DNA from 2 places in the Mycobacterium lacus genome. Region 1 is predicted to be linked to the other one. Evidence: predicted binding sites of a transcription regulator. Region 1 holds the regulator's gene; the other holds the start of a gene.
The links. The regulator LexA, encoded in region 1, represses DNA repair genes until DNA is damaged. The targets are predictions, from matches to a motif close to CGAACANNTGTTCG.
Positions count from the first base shown of each region.

Region 1 (6,612 bases):
GGGTGACGGGCCGGCAATTCTCCTGATCCATGGCATCGGTGACAATTCGACCACCTGGAATGACATTCACGCCAAGCTCGCACAGCGGTTCACGGTCATCGCCCCGGATCTGCTGGGCCACGGGAAGTCCGACAAGCCGCGCGCCGACTATTCGGTCGCGGCGTACGCCAACGGAATGCGCGACCTGCTTAGCGTGCTCGATATCGAGCGGGTGACCGTTATCGGACATTCGCTTGGCGGTGGGGTGGCGATGCAATTCGCCTACCAATTCCCGCAGCTGGTCGAGCGGCTGGTTCTGGTCGCTGCCGGCGGCGTCACCAAGGATGTCAACGTCGTCCTGAGACTGGCCTCGTTGCCGATGGGCAGCGAGGCCCTGGCCTTGCTGCGGTTACCCCTGGTGCTGCCTGCCGTTCAGCTGGTCGGGCGGGTGGTAGGCGTGGTGCTCGGATCGACCGGCCTGGGACGCGACCTGCCGAATGTGCTGCGGATCCTGGATGACCTACCGGAACCGACGGCCTCCTCGGCGTTCAGCCGCACCTTGCGGGCTGTGGTCGATTGGCGCGGGCAGATCGTCACCATGCTGGACCGATGTTATTTGACGCAGGCCATCCCGGTGCAGATCATTTGGGGCACGCGGGATGTGGTGGTACCGGTGCGCCACGCCCACATGGCGCACGCCGCCATGCCGGGCTCCCAGCTGGAGATCTTCGAGGGCTCAGGCCATTTCCCGTTCCACGACGACCCAGCCCGATTCATCGACGTCGTCCAGCGCTTCATCGACACCACCCAGCCCGCCGAATACGACCAGGTCGCGCTTCGCGAGTTGCTCCGCACGGGCAGCGGCGAACGTACGGTGTCGGGCCCGGCCGACACTCGCGTCGCCGTGCTGAACGCCATGGGCGCCGACGAACGCAGCGCCACCTGATCATCTGGCCGCACCGCGTCGTACAGTCAGGCCATGGGAATCGACGTCACGGTGTTGCGGGTTTTCACAGACTCGGACGGGAACTTCGGGAATCCGCTTGGCGTGGTCGATGCCAGCAAGGTTGAACCACGGGATCGGCAGCACCTGGCGGCCCAATTGGGCTTCAGCGAAACGGTATTCGTTGACCTTCCCCACCCCGGCTCGACCACCGCACACGCTGCGATCTACACTCCGCGAACCGAGGTCCCGTTCGCCGGCCACCCAACCGTAGGGGCGTCCTGGTGGCTGCGCGAGAGCGGCATGCCGATCAACACGCTGCAGGTGCCGGCCGGCATCGTGCAGGTGAGCTATGAAGGCGACCTCACCGCGATTAGAGCACGCGCAGAGTGGGCACCTGAGTTGGCCATCCACGACCTCGATTCACTCGACGATCTTGCGGCCGCCGACCCCGCCGATTTTCCCGACGACATCGCGCACTACCTGTGGACGTGGACCGACCGGGCGGCCGGATCATTGCGTGCCCGAATGTTTGCCGACAACCTGGGCGTCCCGGAAGACGAAGCCACCGGTTCCGCGGCCGTACGGATGACCGACTACCTCAGCCGCGACCTCGTCATCATCCAGGGCAAGGGATCGATAATCGAAACCACCTGGAGCCCCGAGGGCTGGGTTCGGGTTGCCGGCCGGGTCGTCAACGACGGTGTCACACACGTTGACTGACGCGGAGGTCAGTGCTGTCGGTGCAACGTGGCCGCGAGGTGATCCTGCAAGGGTTGCCCGACCGCGCCCATCCGCAACGCGTACGAAAGGTCGTCGCCCGCCACGCGTACGGAACGGCCAAGTGCAGTTACCTCTTTGGCGGTCGGCGTCAATCCGATGGCCCCGATCGGACTCGTGGATAACTCGATCTCGACGAGGTCACCGGTCACCGAATAGGTGCCCACCTCGATTTCGGTGATGCCGCTCGGATGCGCCAGAACCAGTTCAACGTGACCTGGTCTCGGCACGCGGAGATACCCCGTCTCGGCGTGCAACGGCTTCCCGTCGGCGACCGCCCTGGTCTTTTGCGCGTAGGCCAGAAATGGCTTGCCCACGTGGGAGAACAGGACTTCCTCGAAGTACTCGAACGGCTCGATCGTCGGATACTTGCCCGCGCCACGGCCGGCCCAACTACCAAGCAGGGGCGCCAACTCCTCGAGGTCGGGGTGCAGGTCGGCAGGCATGAAGCCAGCCTAGCGCCGCGACGATGCGGGCCGCGGAACGCGGCGTGCGGCGGGGTACCACCCGCGTGCGGGCAAGAGCGGGCCAATCCAACCGAGCCCCGCGACGATCCGTCAACTCGGAGTCGATACCTTGCGGTGCGCGCGAAGCGCCTCGATTTCGCGCTCGAAGTCGTCCGCCGACGAGAAGGACCGGTACACCGACGCGAAGCGCAGGTATGCGACCTCGTCGAGTTCGCGCAACGGCCCGAGGATCGCCAGGCCAACTTCGTGACTTGGGACCTCCGGCGACCCGGCGGCGCGCACCGTGTCCTCCACCTGCTGGGCCAGAAGGTTCAACGCGTCGTCGTCCACTTGACGGCCCTGACAGGCCCGACGAACGCCACTGATGACTTTGTCCCGGCTGAAGGGTTCTGTGACACCGCTGCGCTTGACCACAGCAAGGACCGCGGTTTCTACGGTGGTGAACCGTCGTCCACACTCAGGACACGACCGGCGGCGCCGAATGGCCTGGCCCTCGTCGGTTTCCCGCGAGTCGATCACCCGGGAGTCGGGATGCCGGCAGAACGGACAGTGCATGGCCGCTCCTTCGCCGTGCTGATATCCAGGTACCGCAGACCACTCCGAGAGTACCTGTGCGCTCGCCCGCACGGCCAATGCGGCCGCCATCCATACGAGCTCTATGCCCCGATTACCGAGGAGCCTTGGCGTAGAGCCGTTTTCGCGCTCCATCGTGATTCTCTCAGCCGACCGGCACGATCAGGGTCTGGCCCGCGCTTAGCGTCGTCGAGTCCAAGGCGTTGAGTTCACGGATACGGTCAGCGACCCGGCGCACCGGCGCGTCGGGCGCGACCCGCGCGGCCACGTCCCGCAGGGACTCGCCGTCTTCAACCCGCACCACCGCGAGCCTGTCGGGTACTCGAGCCGCCGCATCGGCGGGGTCGCCGTTGATCATGCCCCCGAAATGGCCTACCAAGCCGAGCCAGAGCGTGATCACCCCGGCGAGCAGGGCCAGCCCCACCGTCGTCGTCAGCGTGACGGGACGAGTGCGATGGGGCGCGGTCGAGAACGCGACACCCGTTCGGTGGTAGCGCAGCGGTGCCCCCGCTGGCCTCGACGGGCCGGGCCTCCGCGACGGCGCCAACGCAACCCGGCCGGGCCGAGGTTGCGCGACGAACGGCCCGTGGACCGGGCCACGCACACCACGCGTACGCGACGGGCCTGCCTGGCTGAGCATCATCTTGTTCCTCCGGTCGACGGGTTCTCGCTCGTATGTTCGACACTAGTCGCTCGTGTGTTCGATATCGAACATTTGAGCGGAGCGTGTCGCGCGAACAAAACGCTAGAGCATCCCGCCGACAGGTTTCGTCGGCGCCGGTCAGCCGGCGCCCGCGACACACTTGTCGAACACATGTTTGATTATTTGCGCCGCTGCGGCTACATTCAGTGCCATGAGCGACAACACCGACACCTCGACCCGGCGTAAGAGATCTGAAGCAGACGCCGCCGATGGCCGCTTGATGCCCGTGGATTCGACGCTGACGGAGCGACAGCGCACCATCCTGAACGTCATCCGCGCTTCGGTCACCGGCCGCGGATACCCGCCGAGCATCCGGGAAATCTGCGACGCCGTGGGTCTAACGTCGACGTCCTCGGTTGCTCACCAGCTCCGCACCCTGGAGCGCAAGGGCTACCTGCGCCGTGACCCCAACCGCCCACGGGCGGTCGACGTGCGCGGTGCCGACGACGCGACACCGCCGCCCAGCACCGAAGTCGCGGGCTCGGATGCCTTGCCGGAGCCCACCTTTGTCCCGGTCCTCGGACGCATCGCGGCAGGCGGTCCGATCCTTGCCGAGGAGGCCGTCGAAGACGTCTTCCCGTTGCCCCGCGAGTTGGTCGGCGAGGGCACCCTGTTCCTGCTCAAGGTGGTCGGTGACTCGATGATCGAAGCCGCCATCTGTGACGGCGACTGGGTGGTGGTGCGGCAACAGAACGTCGCCGACAACGGCGACATTGTCGCGGCCATGATCGACGGCGAGGCCACCGTGAAAACCTTCAAGCGAGCGCGCGGTCAGGTCTGGCTGATGCCGCACAACCCGGCGTTCGATCCCATACCCGGCAACGACGCGACGGTGCTGGGCAAGGTCGTCACGGTGATTCGCAAAATATAGGGCCGGGCGTTCAGTCGGCCTTGATGAAGCCGTTGGCCTGTGCGACTTCTTCGCTGGCGAACCAGATTTCGGCGAGCGTGTCGTGATACAGGGCGCTGCTGGGGCTGTAATACAAACCGAAGCGCGCGCTCGCCTTGATGGGGTAACCCTCGGGCGCCTGGTACGGGTCGTCCAGCGGCAGATGGATCGTGGGACGCGCGGCCGGAGCGGGCGCGACCCCGGCCGGTGGCGCGCTCGGCATTTCCGCGGCCGCCGCGGCGACCGCCTCAAAAGCATCTGCCCCGGGCTCCGCGGCGGCGTGGCGCCCGGTTCTCACCTCGGGTTCGGGGACAGCGGTCTCCGGGAATCCCATCTCCGAAGCCCGGGCCTTGGCACCCGCGATGTCCGGACCAACGTCGTCCGGAAACACCTCGTCTGCGGCCACGACTTCCGGAACGACAGGCTCGGGAATGACGGTCTCGGCTACCGCTGCGTCCGGAAAGCCGGCACTGCGCAGGTCGGCATCCGTCACGACGGGGGTGGGCGTGGTGTCCACCGCGTCGGCATCCTGCTCTTCGAACGCGAAGCCCTCGTCGGATCGGGGCGCGACGTCGCCGCCGTACGCTCGGCCGGTCGGGACATGCTCCGTCTGGCCGGCACCAGCCGCGGCGCCTCGTGGCCAGCTGACCCGCGACACGGAGCCGGCATGCAGCCCATAGTCGTCCGGCGGATGCTGGTCGCCCGGGTAGTAGTGCTCGAGGCCGAGATCGGCGTCCTCATGCGGCCAGTGCCCGTCAGCCGCGGCGCTCTCGTAGGCCGCGTCCTCCTCGTAGTCATGCTCGTAGGCGGTGGTGTCAGGGGCGGTACGGCGCCGACGCCACCCGATCGCCACCAATGCGAACATGACGATCAGTAGCAGCACCGGGATGACACCCATCAAGTACCACCAGTGCCAGGTGAACGCCTTGGCGTGCGGCGGCGACGCGGAAGTGCTGGGCTGGTTTTGCCCTGACACTTGTAGACCGGACAGCAACGGTGCCAGGTTCGCCGGGTCGGTGGTGAACGTGTTCGTCGCGCGGTTCCAGGAGATCTTTCCGCCGGTGAATTTTTGCGACACGACGTCGCCATCCACGGTCTGGTCGCCGACCGGCGCGCCGAGTTTGCCGGTGGGGCCCTTGAGCTTGTCCCACGCGGCCTTCATGGCTCCGCGCACGACGACCGCGCCGTGGTCAGACGTCCAGAAGATCACCGGCTTGTCCGCCGCAGAGAACGTCACGATCCGGCTCTGCCCGACGCCGCCGTCCGACTCGTTGGCGACGGGGAAACCCAGGTCGCTGCTCACCGGCCCACCCAGCGACTCGTACTTCGCCAGGATGTCGCTCTCGACGGCATTCGCACCGGTGGCCGGGCTGAAAAAGATCTTGCCGCCGACGAAGTCCTGGGCAATTCCGTCGCCGCCGATGGGGTACTGACCGCCCTTCTTGGCGCCCAGCGGACCGGTGGCGCCGCCTGCCGCGCGCCAGGCCATGTTGATGGCCGCAGGGGGGTCCATCACGAACTGCAGCCCTTGTAGTTGCTCGCCCAGCACTGCAGGGATCGTGGTGAACTCCTTGGTTTTCCGGTTCCAGGAGAGCTCACCGCCGCTGAACTTCTGGGAAGTTACGTCGCCGTCGTAGGTTTCGTCCCCGACCGGTGCACCCAGAACGCCGCCCGAGCTGCCAAGCTTGTCCCACGCCGCGTTGAGCGCGCCGCGCACAACGAATGCGCCGTGGTCGGGAGTCCAGAAAATCACCGGGGTGTCGCTGGCCGAAAACGTGCTCACGCGACTGTCGGGTCCCGCAAGGCCGGGCACTTCGTTGATGGTCGGGAATCCCAGATCGCTGCCGACCGGACCGCCTAGCTGTTCGTATTTGGCCAGGACCGGCCCGTACATGAACCTGGCACCGCTAGCCGTCGTGTAGAAAAACTTGCCACCCGCAAAGTCGCAGGCGAACCCGTCGCCAACGGGGTAGACATCACCGGTGCGGGCGCCGAGCGGTGAACTGTCGCCACCGGCCTTCTCCCACGCGGCCATGATGGCATCCTCGGCGTCGCCTATCGGCGAAGCCACTGCGACAGGTGTCAGCACGGCGGCCAACGCCATGCCCGCCAAGCCGACCAGCGCCCGTGCGACCAGCCTGCCCAATTGACCTCTCTGCCTGTTCACCAAGCCTCCCAGCCGACGGAGACGCCCCTATCTGCGGTCATGCCCGTGCGCTGCCCACCCCACGGGCCGGTGGCACCCCCACCGTGGGCCGCCCGGGGCTCGCATAACTTT
Region 1 is NZ_AP022581.1:2,816,192-2,822,803, forward strand. It holds gene G6N24_RS12935 (alpha/beta fold hydrolase) at 1-925, shown strand, start outside; gene G6N24_RS12940 (PhzF family phenazine biosynthesis protein) at 959-1,645, shown strand; gene G6N24_RS12945 (peroxynitrite isomerase) at 1,654-2,148, opposite strand; gene nrdR (transcriptional regulator NrdR) at 2,260-2,724, opposite strand; gene G6N24_RS12955 (LysM peptidoglycan-binding domain-containing protein) at 2,888-3,385, opposite strand; gene lexA (transcriptional repressor LexA) at 3,597-4,316, shown strand; gene G6N24_RS12965 (LGFP repeat-containing protein) at 4,327-6,501, opposite strand.

Region 2 (6,612 bases), 740 kb from region 1:
ACCGCTTGCGCTCCACCACAACACCGGGAATGGACGCGAGTTGATCGTGTAGCTGCGCGGCGGCCTGCGCCAGGATCGGTATGGCCGCCGCGGCGGCGTCGTTTTGGTGGTGGGTGCCGTCGGGCGCGGTCAGCTCGAAGCCATGGCTGCCGGCGTACCAGATGCCGGGCAGCCCGACCCGCTGGGCCACATCCGCGAGGTCGCGGCCGGACAGCACCGCGACCGGACACTGCGCGGCCAGCTTCGCGAGCGCCTCGGACGCGCCGGTGACGAGCCTGGCCGCGTCGGGATCGTCCACGATGTCGGACAGGGTGCCGTCGAAGTCGAAGAACACCGCCGGCCGCCGAGCGGTGAGGCCGGCGGCCAGGCCGAGGGCCCGCGAGGCGTCGGGGAGCTCGGACATCCGCCGGTCTCCGGTCCGCACGCCAAGCTCACGCAGGTCGGTGACCACCGTGTCGGCGCCGTGATCGCGCAAAGCATCGCGATGCCCCGTCCGGTCGACACCGATCACCAGGGCGAATCCACCCTTACGCCCGGCCGCGACGCCGGCCGCGTCGGCCGCGACGACGACGCACCGGCCCGGCCGCGCGGCCAGGTGGTTGGCCGCCTCGATCAGGTCGCCACCGCTCGCGGAAAAGACGCCGGTACCGACGCCGACCTCCAGCAATTGCCCGATCAGCGCCGTGGATTCCAACGCGGCATCGAACAGGACGGCGTCGTGGCGGCGCGGGTCGATGATAACCGGCCCCAACTTGCGCACGCCCCACCTTCTCACGGTGGTCGATGCCGACGAGAGCGGGTCAGTGCCGCCCCGGCGCGGATCGGGGTGCCCGCCTCCGTTGTCCGCGGGATGAACGCTTGCGTCCGTCTTTGGTGAACAGTAGGACGGAGTCTTCGCTGAGCGCCGCCAGCCGCGCTATCCCCGATTCGATGCCGGCGGCCAGCCGCTTCATGTCGGGTGCGGCGTCATAGTCGGCGGTGATGCCGAATACCAACTCTTCGCCATAGCTGAGCACCGCCACCCCGGTGCTGAGCCGGTGCGCGGTCGGCGGGATTGGCAGCAGCTGGTCCATCCATTGGCCCATCAGCCGTAACCGGTGCCGTGGCCCGGGTGCGTTGGTCGCGAGCGTCACGATGCCCTGTTGCGGTAGCCGAGCGAGCGTTTGAATGGCCTTGGCGCACAACATCAACGGCCGGTAGCTGGTTGTCAGGTCCGAGAGGCTGCCGGTTTGGCGACGGCCGTCCTGGGTGGTCTGGTGCAACCGGTTGTGCACGGCCCGCAGTCGCCGAACCGGGTCATCGTGCTCGACCGGAAGATACGGCAGCATGGCCGAGACACGATTGTCGGTTTTCTCCAAGGTGCGCAGCGAGTCGGCGCGCGGTTGCTCGCCGCGCTGCAGCAGCACCGTCCGGAAACCCTCGCTGATGGCCGCGAGGGCAACGTCGTTGGTGGTCACACCGAACTTGCGGCACACGCTGTCGACCGCGGCGAGGGGAATCCGCACCGCGTCGTACCGCCGCATGGTGGTGGCGGGGCCGATCGACGATACGCACGTGGAACGTATCGCTGCGGCGGCGGTTTCCGCAGCGCGTGCGGCCACGTTGTAGACGGCTGCAGACGTGCGCCACAGGACATCGGCCCAGCTCCGCATGTGGTCTGACGACGAAACCTGTTTGGTAGCAGCATCATTAGCGAACGTGTCGGTGTCGACATCGTCACAGAGCCTGGTAAGGAGCTGGGCCGCCGAGATGTCGTCGGTCAGGTAGTGGTGGATCTTCACCAGGATCGCCCAGCGATTGTCTTTCAGGCCCTCGATGACCCAGCACTCCCACAGCGGGAGGTCCAGGTCGAGGGGGCGCTCCAGGGCGTAGGCGATCGCCCGGAACAGCTCGGCGTCGTCGCCCGGCCAGGGCAGCGCCATCCGTCGCACATGATGGTTGAGGTCGAATCCGGGATCGTTGACCCACCCCGCCCGCAGCACCTGCGTGCACCGCGGAATCGCCTGAATCCGCTCTGCCAGAAGCGCTTTGAGCAGGCCGAAATCAGGCACGGCGCCGCCGATGATGGCGACCGCGCCGATCGCCAGGCTGGCGTGCCGATCAGGGTCCTGAGCTTTGAGGAAGCCCGGATCCAGTGTCATCAGCTGTGGCATGACTGGTCCCCGCCGTGTTTTTGAAGTGGTACCAGTATCCGTCGCGAGCCGCTGGGAGCGGTAGGCCCGCAAGGTTAAGAACGTGTTTTGCAGTTAACGACATGTTAAACGGCAAAACATGCCGGGGCCCTCGATATCGAACAAACTTTCGATAGACTGGTGGGCATGGGCTTTAGCAACGGGCCGCCGAGCTGGGCGGAAATGGTGCGGGTACTCGACGGAAAACCGCGCCATGCCGGTGCGCCGGTTGCAGCTGAACCCGCTGATGACGGTCCGTGGTCTCGCCGGCGCGAGACGTACCAGCCGCCAGACCGGGCCCGGACGGTCCGCTCGTCCGTCGCGTATGCCGAGCTGCATGCGCATTCCGCGTACAGCTTCCTCGACGGAGCCAGCACGCCGGAGGAACTGGTCGAAGAGGCTGCCCGGCTGGGTTTGCGTGCCCTCGCGCTGACCGACCACAACGGCCTGTACGGGGCGGTGCGGTTCGCCGAGGCGGCCGCGGAGCTTGACGTGCGTACCGTATTCGGCGCCGAGCTGTCGCTGGGATCGCAGGCCCGTACCGAGCAGCCCGATCCGCCCGGGCCGCACCTGCTGGTGCTGGCCCGCGGCCCGGAAGGTTACCGACGACTGTCGCGTCAACTGGCCGCGGCGCATCTGGCCGGCGGCGAGAAGGGCAAGCCGCGCTATGACTACGACGCGCTGACCGAGGCGGCCGGCGGGCACTGGCACATCCTGACGGGTTGCCGGAAAGGTCATGTGCGCCAGGCGCTTTCCGACTCCGGCCCGGACGCGGCGGGGCGGGCGCTGGCCGACCTGGTGGACCGGTTCGGCGCCGGCCGGGTCAGCATCGAGTTGACCCATCATGGTCAACCGCTCGACGACGAACACAACGCGGCGCTGGCCGAGCTGGCGCCGCGTTTCGGTGTCGGCGTCGTGGCCACTACCGGAGCCCATTTCGCCCATCCGTCACGCAGTCGGCTGGCCATGGCGATGGGCGCGATCCGGGCCCGGCAGTCCCTGGACTCTGCCGCCGGGTGGCTGGCTCCGCTGGGCGGCTCGCACCTACGGTCCGGCGAGGAGATGGCCCGGCTGTTCGCCTGGCATCCCGACGCGGTGACGGCCGCCGCCGAGCTCGGCGAGCAGTGCGCGTTCGGGCTGGCGCTCATCGCGCCGCGGCTGCCGCCGTTCGCCGTACCCGACGGGGACACCGAGGACAGCTGGCTGCGGTCGCTGGTCATGGCGGGCGCCCGCGATCGCTACGGGGCTCCTGACGCAGCGCCCCGGGCGTACTCGCAGATCGAGCATGAGCTGAAAGTCATTGCCCAACTGGCATTTCCAGGCTACTTCCTGGTGGTGCACGACATCACCCGGTTTTGCCGGGAGAACAACATCCTGTGTCAGGGCAGGGGATCGGCGGCCAACTCCGCGGTCTGCTATGCCCTCGGCGTCACCGCCGTCGATCCGATAGCCAACGAGCTGTTGTTCGAGCGCTTTTTATCGCCCGCCCGTGATGGGCCACCCGACATCGACGTCGACATCGAATCGGACCAGCGCGAAAAGGTCATCCAGTACGTCTACGACAAATACGGCCGTGACTACGCCGCCCAGGTTGCCAACGTCATCACCTACCGGGGGCGCAGCGCCGTGCGCGACATGGCCCGCGCCCTGGGCTTCTCGCAGGGCCAGCAGGACGCCTGGAGCAAGCAGATCGGTCACTGGAATGGGTTGGACGCCGCCGACATTGAGGACATCCCGCAACAGGTGATCGACCTGGCGACCCAGATCCGGAACCTGCCGCGGCACATGGGCATCCATTCCGGCGGCATGGTGATCTGCGACCGCCCGATCGCCGACGTGTGCCCGGTGGAGTGGGCCCGCATGGAGAACCGCAGCGTCCTGCAGTGGGACAAAGACGACTGTGCAGCAATCGGTTTGGTGAAGTTCGACCTGCTCGGGCTGGGCATGCTCTCGGCGCTGCACTACGCGATGGACCTGGTGGCCGAACACAAGGGCATCGAGGTGGACCTGGCCCGCCTCGACCTTTCCGAGCCGGCGGTCTACGAGATGCTGGCCCGCGCGGATTCCGTCGGCGTGTTCCAGGTGGAATCGCGGGCGCAGATGGCCACCTTGCCGAGGCTGCGGCCGCGGATGTTCTACGACCTGGTGGTGGAGGTGGCGCTGATCCGTCCCGGGCCCATCCAGGGCGGTTCGGTGCACCCGTACATCCGGCGGCGCAACGGCATCGACCCGGTCGGTTACGACCACCCGTCGATGGAGCCAGCATTGCGAAAGACGCTGGGGGTACCGCTTTTTCAGGAACAGCTGATGCAGCTCGCGGTCGACTGCGCCGGCTTCTCCGCCGCCGAGGCCGACCAGCTGCGCCGCGCCATGGGATCCAAGCGTTCCACCGAGCGCATGCGACGGCTGCGCGGCCGGTTCTACGACGGCATGCGCGCGCTGCACGGCGCCGACGACGAGGTGATCGACCGGATCTACGAAAAGCTGGAGGCGTTCGCCAATTTTGGGTTTCCGGAGAGCCACGCGCTGTCCTTCGCCTCGCTGGTGTTCTACTCGTCGTGGTTCAAGCTGCACCACCCGGCGGCGTTCTGCGCGGCGTTGTTAAGGGCCCAGCCGATGGGTTTCTATTCACCCCAGTCGCTGGTCGCCGATGCGCGCCGGCACGGCGTGGTGGTGCGCGGACCCGACGTCAACGCCAGCCTGGCGCACGCCTCATTGGAGAACGCCGGAACGGAGGTCCGCCTCGGATTGGGCGCCGTTCGTTACATCGGTGACGACCTCGCCGAGAGGCTGGTCGAGGAGCGAAAAGCCAACGGCCCGTTCGCCTCTCTGCTGGACCTGACGTCCCGGCTGCAGCTTTCCGTGCCGCAGGCCGAAGCGCTGGCGACGGCCGGGGCGCTGGGCTGCTTTGGGATGTCGCGGCGAGAGGCGCTGTGGGCGGCCGGGGCCGCGGCCACCCAACGGCCGGACCGCTTACCCGGTGTGGGCTCGTCGTCGCACATCCCGGCGTTGCCGGGGATGAGCGAGCTGGAGCTGGCCGCCGCCGACGTGTGGGCCACCGGCATTTCCCCGGACAGTTATCCGACGCAGTTCCTGCGGGCGGACCTGGACGCGATGGGGGTGCTGCCCGCCGGCGCGCTGTTAAGCGTGCCCGACGGCGACCGGGTGCTGATCGCCGGCGCGGTGACCCATCGGCAGCGACCCTCGACGGCCCAGGGGGTGACGTTCATCAACCTCGAAGACGAGACCGGGATGGTCAACGTGCTCTGCACGCCGGGGGTGTGGGCGCGGCACCGCAAGCTGGCGAACACGGCGCCGGCGCTGCTGATCCGCGGTCGGGTCCAAAACGCCAGCGGCGCGGTCACCGTCGTGGCCGAGCGGATGGGACGCGTCAACCTGGCGGTCGGCTCCCGTTCGCGCGACTTCCGCTGAGCACCGCGCCGATTGTGAAACGGGCGACGTGACACGCCGCCAAGGCGTCGTGGAATTCACTTTCGCCGCAGCAGGTCAAGCTGTCCACCCATACGGTTCGTCTTCCCGTTGGCTGCTTGTGGCGCGGAGTACATGGTCAGGCCGGCCCCGTCGCAGTCAAACCAGACCAGCCGGGGTACGGGCTGTCCCGATTTGGCGACCGTGGTCAGCCACCCGTAGTGGTCCGAGGCCAGTCTGCTGGAAACCTCTTGTGTCAGTTCGACGGTCAGAGCCAACGGTAGTCTCCGCACATGACACTTCACCTGTCCGTCGACGAAGTCCTGCGCACCACCCGCTCGGTTCGCAAACGCCTGAATTTCCACAAGCCGGTGCCACGTGAGGTGCTGATGGAATGCCTCGACCTGGCGCTGCAGGCGCCCACCGGCTCCAACTCGCAGGGCTGGCAGTGGGTGTTCGTCGAGGACGCGGGCAAGAAAAAGGCCATCGGCGACATCTATCTGGCCAACGCCCGCGGCTACCTCAGCGCGCCCGCACCCAATTACCCCGAGGGCGACACCCGCGGTGAGCGAATGGGCCGCGTCCGCGATTCCGCGACCTATCTCGCCGAGCACATGCACGAGGCACCGGTCCTTATGGTCCCGTGCCTGCAAGGCCGCGAAGACAACTCGCCGATCGGCGGTGTGTCGTTCTGGGCGTCGCTGTTCCCGGCGGTCTGGAGCTTCTGCCTGGCGCTGCGCTCCCGTGGTTTGGGTTCGTGCTGGACGACGCTGCACCTGCTCGACGACGGCGAGCGCAAGGTGGCCGAGGTGCTCGGCATACCCTACGACAGCTACAGCCAGGGCGGGCTGTTCCCGATCGCTTACACCAAAGGCACCGACTTCCGGCCCGCCAAGCGGCTGCCCGCCGAGAGCCTCACGCACTGGGACACGTGGTGACTAGCGTGCGGAGGTGTTCCGCCATTAGAGCGCCGAATCGCTTGCTTGTCGCCGCAAACCCGCACTAGTAGTTT
Region 2 is NZ_AP022581.1:3,557,959-3,564,570, reverse strand. It holds gene otsB (trehalose-phosphatase) at 1-760, opposite strand, end outside; gene G6N24_RS16305 (wax ester/triacylglycerol synthase family O-acyltransferase) at 801-2,153, opposite strand; gene G6N24_RS16300 (error-prone DNA polymerase) at 2,319-5,603, shown strand; partial or broken gene G6N24_RS16295 (TIGR03667 family PPOX class F420-dependent oxidoreductase) at 5,714-5,872, opposite strand; gene G6N24_RS16290 (nitroreductase family protein) at 5,894-6,538, shown strand.
Region 2: a site for LexA is predicted at 2,291-2,304, ahead of G6N24_RS16300 (error-prone DNA polymerase). Genes of this name have one in related genera too.